2 regions of the Streptomyces sp. NPDC044704 genome follow, and region 1 is predicted to be linked to the other one. Evidence: riboswitches for the same ligand, from Rfam matches in the RefSeq annotation. Region 1 holds a riboswitch; the other holds the start of a gene.
The links. Region 1 has a riboswitch for cyclic di-AMP ahead of AC07B0_RS30390 (M23 family metallopeptidase). Riboswitches for the same ligand answer to the same signal wherever they lie in the genome.

Region 1 (4,409 bases):
CGAACCAGTGCAAGCTGGGGAGGGTCGAACGGCGGCGCATCGGGGCCGAAGGTCGGTCCGAGCATTCCGGGTGCCGTGAGAGACTGGTCTAGACAACCGTAAGAACCTGAAGGGCATCACCATGGCAGAGCGCCGCGTCAACGTCGGCTGGGCCGAGGGCCTGCACGCTCGTCCCGCCTCGATCTTCGTCCGTGCGACGACCGCTTCCGGCGTCCCGGTGACCATCGCGAAGGCGGGCGGCGACCCCGTCAACGCCGCTTCCATGCTGGCGGTCCTGGGCCTGGGCGCCCAGGGCGGCGAGGAGATCGTGCTCGCTTCCGACGCCGAGGGCGCGGACGCCGCGCTCGACCGCCTCGCGAAGCTGGTCGCCGAGGGCCTCGAGGAGCTCCCGGAGACCGTCTGACCCTTCGGGTCCGGTGACAAGCCGTACGAACGGCGGAGCCGCAGCCCCCGGTGATCCCGGGGACTGCGGCTCCTTCGTTTTCGTACGGCCGGCACTTCGTACGGCCGGCACTTGCTCGACCGGCCGGGCGAATACCGAAAAGCGGCCGCATGGAAAAGCACGGCCGCACCGGTCCGCCTCAATTGCGTAATTCCATTCGCCCGCACAGGCCGGAATACACGGCACCCGTGAACCGTCCGGCGCCGCGCGAATATCCGGCCACCTTTGTATACGGCTCTTGTTAATGCCGGCCGCTCGACATGTTTACGGCAGGTTGCAGAGTCCTCACCCGCGGCCGATGGGCCTCGGCCGCGCGCGCCGCGTGCTGCGCCGTCAGGGCCCTGGCCCGCTCGGCGTCCCCGCGCGCGACGGCGTCCACGATCCCGCCGTGCTCCGCCCAGGACTCCACGGGGCGCACGGGGGCCTCCACCGCGTACATCCAGGCGATCTTGCGCCGGGTCTGGGTCAGCAGCGAGACCAGCCCCGGGCTGCCGGAGGCCTGGGCGAGCGTCTCGTGGAACCAGGCCCCCAGGTCCCGCAGATCCTCCCCCTGGCCCCTGCGGGCCCGCTCCTGGCCCAGCCGGACCAGTCCGCGCAGCACCTTCAGGTGGGCCTCCGTACGCCGGCGGGCGGCCCTGGAGGCCGCCAGGGGCTCCAGCAGCATCCGCAGCTCCAGGAGGTCGGCGGCCTCCTGTTCGGTCGGCTCCGCGACGCAGGCGCCCGCATGGCGGCGCGTGGTGACGAACCCCTCGGACTCCAGGGTGCGCAGCGCCTCGCGGACCGGGACGCGCGAGACCCCGTAGCGGCGGGCGAGCACCTCCTCGGTGAGCCGGCCGCCCGGCCCGAAGAACCCGGAGACGATATCGTCGCGGATCGCTGTGCATACCGCGTGCGCAGGAATACGCAAGACCGGACCTCCGCGTGATTTCGGCTGCCGGCGCCGTCGCCGGAATCGTGACCGTGCTGCGACTCTATTGCAACACACGATAATTTCCGAGGACGGCCGGAAATCCGAAACAATTCACGCCACGCGGGACACGCCGCGGAACGCGAAGAAGACCCCGGCTCGGTGAGCCGGGGTCTTCTTCGTGGAGCGAGTGCGGGGCCGCGCGGATCCGCGTGGATCAGAGGCGCACGCCGTGGCTGCGCAGGTACGCGACCGGGTCGATGTCCGAGCCGTACTGGGCGCCGGTGCGGGCCTCGAAGTGCAGGTGCACGCCGCTGGAGTTGCCGGTGGAGCCGGCGAGGCCGATCTGCTGGCCCGCGGTCACCTGCTGGCCGGCGGAGACGCTCAGCGCGGACATGTGCCCGTACTGGGTGTAGGTGCCGTCGTTGTGGCGGATGACGACGTTGTTGCCGTACGCGCCGCCGTTGCCGGCCTCGACGACCGTGCCGGCGCCGACCGCGCGGATCGTGGTGCCGAGGGAGGCGTGGAAGTCGATGCCCGTGTGGCTGCCGGAGGACCACATGGCGCCGCCCGCACCGTACGAGGTGCTGACGTAGGAGCCGTCGACGGGCGCGACGTAGGTGTTGAGGCGCTTGCGGGCCTCCTCGCGGGCGGCGCGCTCGGCGGCCTCACGCTCGGACTTCGCCTTGGCCTCCGCGGCCTCGGCGGTGCGCTTGGCCTCTGCGGCGCGCTGCTTGGCGTCGGCGGCGGCCTGCGCCTGGGCGGCGACGGCCTCGGCGTCACGCATCTGGGACGCGGCCTGGGCCTCGATGTCGCCCTGGAGGTCGTCCGCGACGACGACCGGGTTCTGGCCGGTGTCCTCCATGGAGGGGCCCGAGTTGTCAGCGGCGAAGGCGGGGGCCGCCAGGGTGCCGACCACGCCCGTGGTGGCGAGGGCGGCTATGCCGGCGTAGCCGGCGGTCTTGCGGCTCAGACGGCTGGAGCCGCGGTGCTTGCCGGAGCCGGTGGGACGACTGCCAAACGCCATGAAGGGGGTGATCCTTTCCTTCCCTCTCGCCTACCGGGTTAGCTGACGGGTTCGGAGCAGGAAGGTCTCCTACGGGCCTCCTCTTGCGAGGCGGTCCGATTCACCCCAGGGACTGTGGGTCCCCGGCTCCCCAGGCTCGCGCCTGACGGGGACTCGGCGATCACTGTCCGGTGCCGCGGATGCGGCGGGCACAACTGACGAACAGCAGGGCCGACGCTAGGCGGATCATCAGTGGATCGCCAAACAGACGAGCCCAATTGTTGCGTACGCCACACCGCATACGAGCAACCACACCACTAAACGGACAAAAGGGGCTCCGATGGATATTCCATCAGAGCCCCTTGAGAATCGGTCAGTTACCGGTGGAGCGGCGGTCGCCCGCCGCTCGATCCCCGGTCACGCACTGGTCAGTTGGTGACGACGCTCACTGCGCCGATCCCCAGCGCCCGCACGGGCTCCGCGATCTGCGCCGCGTCGCCCACCAGGATCGTGACGAGACGGTCCACCGGGAAGGCGCGCACGACGGCCGAAGTCGCCTCCGCCGTACCGGTTTCGGCCAGCCGCGCGTACAGCCGGGCCTGGTAGTCGTCCGGCAGTTCCTGCTCGACCTGGTCGGCCAGCGTGCCCGCCACGGAGGACGCCGTCTCGAACTTCAGCGGGGCCACGCCCACCAGGTTCTGCACCGCCACGTCCCGCTCGGCGTCGGTCAGGCCGCCCTCCGCGAGGGTGCGCAGCACCTTCCAGAGGTCCTCCAGCGCCGGGCCGGTGTTCGGGGTGTCCACCGAGCCGCTGATGGCGAGCATCGAGGCGCCCTTGCCGTCGGCGGTGGAGCGCAGCACCTGCCCGAAGGCGCGGACGCCGTAGGTGTAGCCCTTCTCCTCGCGCAGCACCTTGTCCAGGCGGGAGGTGAGGGTGCCGCCGAGGCAGTACGTGCCGAGCACCTGCGGGGCCCAGACGATGTCGTGGCGGTCCGGGCCGATCCGGCCGATGAGCAGCTGCGTCTGGACCGCGCCGGGCCGGTCGACGATGACCACGCGGCCGGTGTCGTCGGCGGTCACCGCCGGCACCGGGCGGGGCTCGGCGGTGTCGCCGGTCCAGCCGCCCAGGGTGTCGGCGAGGACGGCGTCCAGGTCGATGCCGGTCAGGTCGCCGACGACCACCGCGGTGGCGGTGGCCGGGCGCACGTGGGCCTCGTAGAAGGCGCGTACGGCCCCGGAGTCGATGCGGGCCACCGTCTCCTCGGTGCCCTGGCGCGGCCGGGACATGCGCAGGGTGGCCGGGAAGAGCTCCTTGGAGAGTTCCTTGGCCGCGCGGCGCTGCGGGTTGGCCAGCTCGTGCGGGATCTCGTCGAGCCGATTGCGCACCAGGCGGTCCACCTCGCTGTCGGCGAAGGCGGGAGCGCGCAGCGCCTCGGCGAGCAGGCCCAGCGCCTTGTGCAGGCGGGAGGCCGGGACCTCCAGGGAGACCCGCAGACCGGGGTGGTCGGCGTGCGCGTCGAGCGTGGCGCCGCAGCGCTCCAGCTCGGCGGCGAACTCCTCGGCGGAGTGCTTGTCGGTGCCCTCCGACAGGGCGCGGGCCATGATGGTGGCCACCCCGTCGAGGCCCTCGGGCTCGGCGTCCAGCGGGGCCACGAGGTTGACCTCGACCGCCACCACCTGCTGGCCCGGACGGTGGCAGCGCAGCACGGTCAGGCCGTTGGGCAGCGCGCCGCGCTCGGGGGCCGGGAAGGCCCACGGCTTGGCCTCGCCGGGCTGCGGCTGCGGGTGGAAGGTCATCGTGACGGCTGCGGTGTCGCTCACTGCTCCGCCCCTTCGTTCTCGTTGCTCTCGTTGCTCTCGTCGGCGTCGGACCCGGCCAGCGGCTCGTAGACCAGGACCGCCCGGTTGTCGGGGCGCAGTCTGGCCGCGGCCACGGCCTGCACCTCCTCGGCGGTGACGTCGAGGACGCGCTGGACGGCGGTCAGCGCCAGCTGCGGGTCGCCGAACAGCACCGCGAAGCGGCACAGTTCGTCGGCGCGGCCGGCCACCGTGCTC
Region 2 (4,409 bases), on a different contig from region 1:
CGCACAGGAGCTGCTCCACCGCCACAAGGCGCTGCTGATCGCCGACGAGGTGCAGACCGGCCTCGGCCGGACCGGTGATTTCTACGCGTACCAACACGAGCCGGGCGTCGAGCCCGATCTGGTGTGCGTGGCCAAGGCCCTGTCGGGCGGCTACGTGCCGGTCGGCGCGACCCTGGGCAAGGACTGGATCTTCCAGCGCGTGTACTCGTCGATGGACCGCGTGCTCGTCCACTCGGCGAGCTTCGGGTCCAACGCGCAGGCGATGGCGGCGGGCCTGGCGGTGCTGAGCGTCATGGACGACGAGCAGCTGACCGCCAACGCGCGGGCCATGGGCGACCTGTTGCGCGGGCGGCTCGCCGCGCTCGTGGACGAGTACGAGCTGCTGCACGAGGTGCGCGGGCGCGGGCTGATGATCGGCATCGAGTTCGGCCGGCCCTCCTCGCTCGGCCTGCGCAGCCGCTGGGCGATGCTCCAGGCGGCCCGCAAGGGGCTGTTCGCGCAGATGGTCGTGGTGCCGCTGCTGCGCAAGCACCGGATCCTCACCCAGGTCTCCGGAGACCACCTGGAGGTCATCAAGCTCATCCCGCCGCTGATCGTGGACGAGCGGGACGTGGACCGGTTCGTCGGGGCCTTCCGCGAGGTCATGGACGAGGCGCACGGCGGGGGCTCCCTCATGTGGGACTTCGGCCGGACGCTGGTGAAGCAGGCCGTCGGCAACCGCTGACAGCCCGCCGGTCACCCCCTACGGTTCCAGCAGCCGCTCCCGCAGCCGGAACAGGGTCTCGGGCGCGAGCCCGAGACCCTCGGCGAGGTAGCGGTCCACCCCGCCCCACTCCTCCTCGATGGTGGCGTACGCCGCCTCCAGGTACTCGGCGCGCGCGTCGAAGAGCGGCGCCAGCAGCTCCATCACCTCGGGCGAGCGGGCCTCGGCCGCGTCGCTGCCCCGGCGCACCCGGTAGCGGCGGTGCGGGGCGTTCGACTCCAGGTAGTCCGCCACGATCGCCCCGCGCTCGACGCCGAGGGCCAGCAGCGTGACGGCGATCGACAGGCCGGCCCGGTCCTTGCCCGCCGCGCAGTGCATCAGCGCCGGCACGCTGTCCTCGGCGAGGGCGTGCACGACCCGGCCGTGCTCCGCGGTGCGCGTACGGATCATCGTGCGGTACGAGTTCGCCATGCGGGCGGCCGCCCTGCCCTCGCCGAGCACGGACCGCAGCTGGGCCAGGTCGCCGTCGCGGACCATCTTCCAGAACTCCCGTCCGTCGGCCGGATCGGACAGCGGGATGTTCACGTAGCGCACCCCCGGCAGCACCACGTCCGGCCCCTCCAAGGCGTGATCGGCGCGGTTGCGGAAGTCGAAGACGGTGTGGAGGCCGAGCGAAGCGAGGAACTCTGCTCCGGTTTCGGTGGCATGCGCGAGATGTCCGCTTCGGAAGAGTCGTCCCGACCTGACCCTCCGTCCGTCGACGGTCGGCAACCCGCCCACGTCACGGAAATTACGCACTCCCGTCAGCTCCGGTTCAGGTTCGGGCCGCGCCGGAAGGGGCTGGGGTATCTGCTGGGTCACGGGTACTCCTCCGCGTCGCTGGGGTGTCCGAATTACGCCGGTTGGGAACAACTTGCCATACGTGGAGGCGAGATCGCGCCAGGCCCCGTGAGCCAGATCATACGGTGACCGTCTGTGCCCGATCGCGAAATCCGAATTCCCATGCCAGGGCCGTTGTTGGTGGTTCGGAATGGACAGAGGGTGACCGGAATTCCGTCGGTCCCTCATACCTGCGATTCCGTCAGGGAATTCGCGGCTTGTTGCCTGCGGACCCGCTCGATTACCTTCACGACCGATCCGGGTGGACCGCCTAATCCTGCCGCCGCCCGGGAACCGCACCCGACTATCGACGCGCGCGGCAGGAGCGGGGGAACCAGGTAGGCCGCCGGACCGGATCCTTCTTCCGGGACGGCTCGGGGTGAAGCCGGACACGTCCCCGACGTGCACGGCCGGACATCTCCAGTCCGAACCCGACAGCTCACCTCGCAGGCGACGGAGAGGAATTCGCCATGCCCGGAAAGGGTAAGCACCGCCGCCCGAAGTCCCGCTCCATGTCACGTGGTTTCGCCGCCGCGGGCACCGGCGGCGCGGCCCTCGCGCTGCCGCTGATGGGTGCCACCGGCGCCCAGGCCGCGGCCCCCTCGACGGCCCCGGCCGCCGTCCCCGCGCAGGCCCCGCAGGCTCCGGCCGCCGTCCAGGCCGCACCGGCCGCGGCTCCCGCCGCCGCGCCGACGGTCTACACGGTCGTCTCCGGCGACTACCTGTCGAAGATCGCCGCCGAGCGTCACCTCACCGGCGGCTGGGAGCAGCTCTACGCCGACAACCGCGAGGCGGTCGGCGCCGACCCCTCCCTCATCCACCCCGGTCTGAAGCTGACCCTCGGCGCCCCGGGCGCGAAGTCCGGCGCGCCGGCCCCCGCGAAGGAGCAGGCGGCGCCCCCGGCTTCGGCGCAGGGCTCCGGCTCCGAGGCGGGCTCCGGTGACCGCCCCGCCAAGACCGAGCGCTCCTCGAGCCGTCCTGCGGCGTCCGGCGAGGACTCCTCCGCCCGCGCCAAGGCGCCCAAGAAGTCCGCGCCGGAACAGAAGGCCCCCGCCGCCGGGCAGGCCGAGCAGTCCGCGCCCTCGAAGAGCGCCGGATTCGTGGCGCCCGTCGGCGGCGGCGTCTCCACCGCGTACCGCATGGGCGGCAGCATGTGGTCCTCCGGCTACCACACCGGCGTCGACTTCATGGCGAGCACCGGCACCACCGTCAAGGCCGTCGGCGCGGGCACCGTCGTCTCCGCCGGCTCCGGCGGTTCGTACGGCAACGAGGTCGTCATCAAGCACGCCGACGGCAAGTACTCCCAGTACGCGCACCTCTCCTCGCTGTCCGTCTCGGCCGGGCAGACCGTCACCGCCGGCCAGCGCGTCGGCCTCTCCGGCGCGACCGGCAACGTGACCGGCCCGCACCTCCACTTCGAGATCCGCACCGGTCCTTCCTACGGCTCGGACATCGACCCGCTGGCCTACCTCCGGTCGAAGGGCGTCAGCCTCTGACGGCAGCCGCCGCCGGACACGGACGCGCGTGGGGCCGGGACCCGAGGGGGGTCCCGGCCCCACGTGTACTTATTCCTTATCTCCCGCGTGGTATAGATCACGGTCCGTCAACCCCTCATTACGTTGGCGTAGGTTGGTTGCGGCGGTGAAGGATGTGTTCCCGTGGCAGCGACGACGACGACACTCAAGACCATCGGCTCGTACGCGGCGATCGGGGACAGCTTCACCGAAGGCGTGGGGGACCCGGGACCCGGGGATTCCTATCTCGGCTGGGCGGACCGGCTCGCCGTACTCCTCGCCGATCAGCGCGACGAACACGACTTCCGTTACGCGAATCTGGCCGTGCGGGGGAAGATCCTCGACCAGATCGTGGCCGACCAGGTGCCCAGGGCCAAGGCCCTCGCGCCGGACCTCGTGACCTTCTGCGCGGGCGGCAACGACATCATCCGTCCCGGCAGCGACCCGGACGACGTGGCGGCGCGGTTCGAGGCGGCCGTGGCCGACCTCACCGGCTCCGTGGGCCTCGTCATGATCACGACCGGTTTCGACACCCGGGGCGTACCGGTGCTCAAGCACCTCCGGGGCAAGGTGGCCACGTACAGCGCACACGTGCGCGCCATCGCCGACCGCTACGACTGCCCGGTCCTCGACCTGTGGTCGCTGCGCTCCGTGCAGGACCGGCGGGCCTGGGACGGCGACCGGCTGCACCTCTCTCCCGAGGGGCACACCCGCGTCGCGCTGCGCGCCGCGCAGGTGCTCGGCTACGCGGTGCCGGCCGACCCGGACCAGCCGTGGCCGCCGACGCCGCCGCGCGGATCGGTGGACGTCACCCGCGACAACATCCAGTGGGCGCGCGAGCACCTCGTGCCCTGGATCGGACGGCGACTGCGCGGGGAGTCCTCCGGCGACCACGTCGAGGCCAAGCGCCCCGACCTGCTGCCGCTGTAGGACCTGCCGGGGCCGGGATCCCGGCCCCGGCTCCGGCGGGGCGGAATCCTCGCGGGCCGGTGCGCGTTGGAAGGTCGTGTACGTACTACCGTGCCACCCCGACCCGCACCCTCTTCAGGAGGCGCCTTGACCGGCTCCCTTCCCCTGCGTCCCCGGCTGCGCGCCCTGCGGCCCGAAGCCTTCGGCGCGGACCCGTCCGGCGCGCGGTTGGCGCGGATCCAGCGTTCGCCGAACTTCGCGGACGGCGCCTTCCAGAACCCGGTGAAGGCCCAGACCAGGCCCTCCGGGTCGATGGCCGAGTTCGCCAAGATCTACTTCCACAAGGAACAGCGGGTCCGGCGCAGCCCCGGCGCGCCGATCCCCGTCTACCCGACCACCCTGGC

Region 2: another riboswitch for cyclic di-AMP. It lies ahead of AC07B0_RS36570 (LysM peptidoglycan-binding domain-containing M23 family metallopeptidase); the one in region 1 lies ahead of AC07B0_RS30390 (M23 family metallopeptidase).

The regions. Positions count from the first base shown of each region.
Region 1 is NZ_JBWKGY010000016.1:52,804-57,212, forward strand. It holds gene AC07B0_RS30380 (HPr family phosphocarrier protein) at 122-403, shown strand; gene AC07B0_RS30385 (GntR family transcriptional regulator) at 684-1,349, opposite strand; gene AC07B0_RS30390 (M23 family metallopeptidase) at 1,567-2,376, opposite strand; cyclic di-AMP (ydaO/yuaA leader) riboswitch at 2,389-2,545, opposite strand; gene AC07B0_RS30395 (M16 family metallopeptidase) at 2,784-4,151, opposite strand; gene AC07B0_RS30400 (M16 family metallopeptidase) at 4,172-4,409, opposite strand, start outside.
Region 2 is NZ_JBWKGY010000027.1:13,725-18,133, reverse strand. It holds gene AC07B0_RS36580 (aspartate aminotransferase family protein) at 1-724, shown strand, start outside; gene AC07B0_RS36575 (tyrosine-protein phosphatase) at 743-1,564, opposite strand; cyclic di-AMP (ydaO/yuaA leader) riboswitch at 1,881-2,048, shown strand; gene AC07B0_RS36570 (LysM peptidoglycan-binding domain-containing M23 family metallopeptidase) at 2,053-3,078, shown strand; gene AC07B0_RS36565 (SGNH/GDSL hydrolase family protein) at 3,241-4,026, shown strand; gene AC07B0_RS36560 (MBL fold metallo-hydrolase) at 4,153-4,409, shown strand, end outside.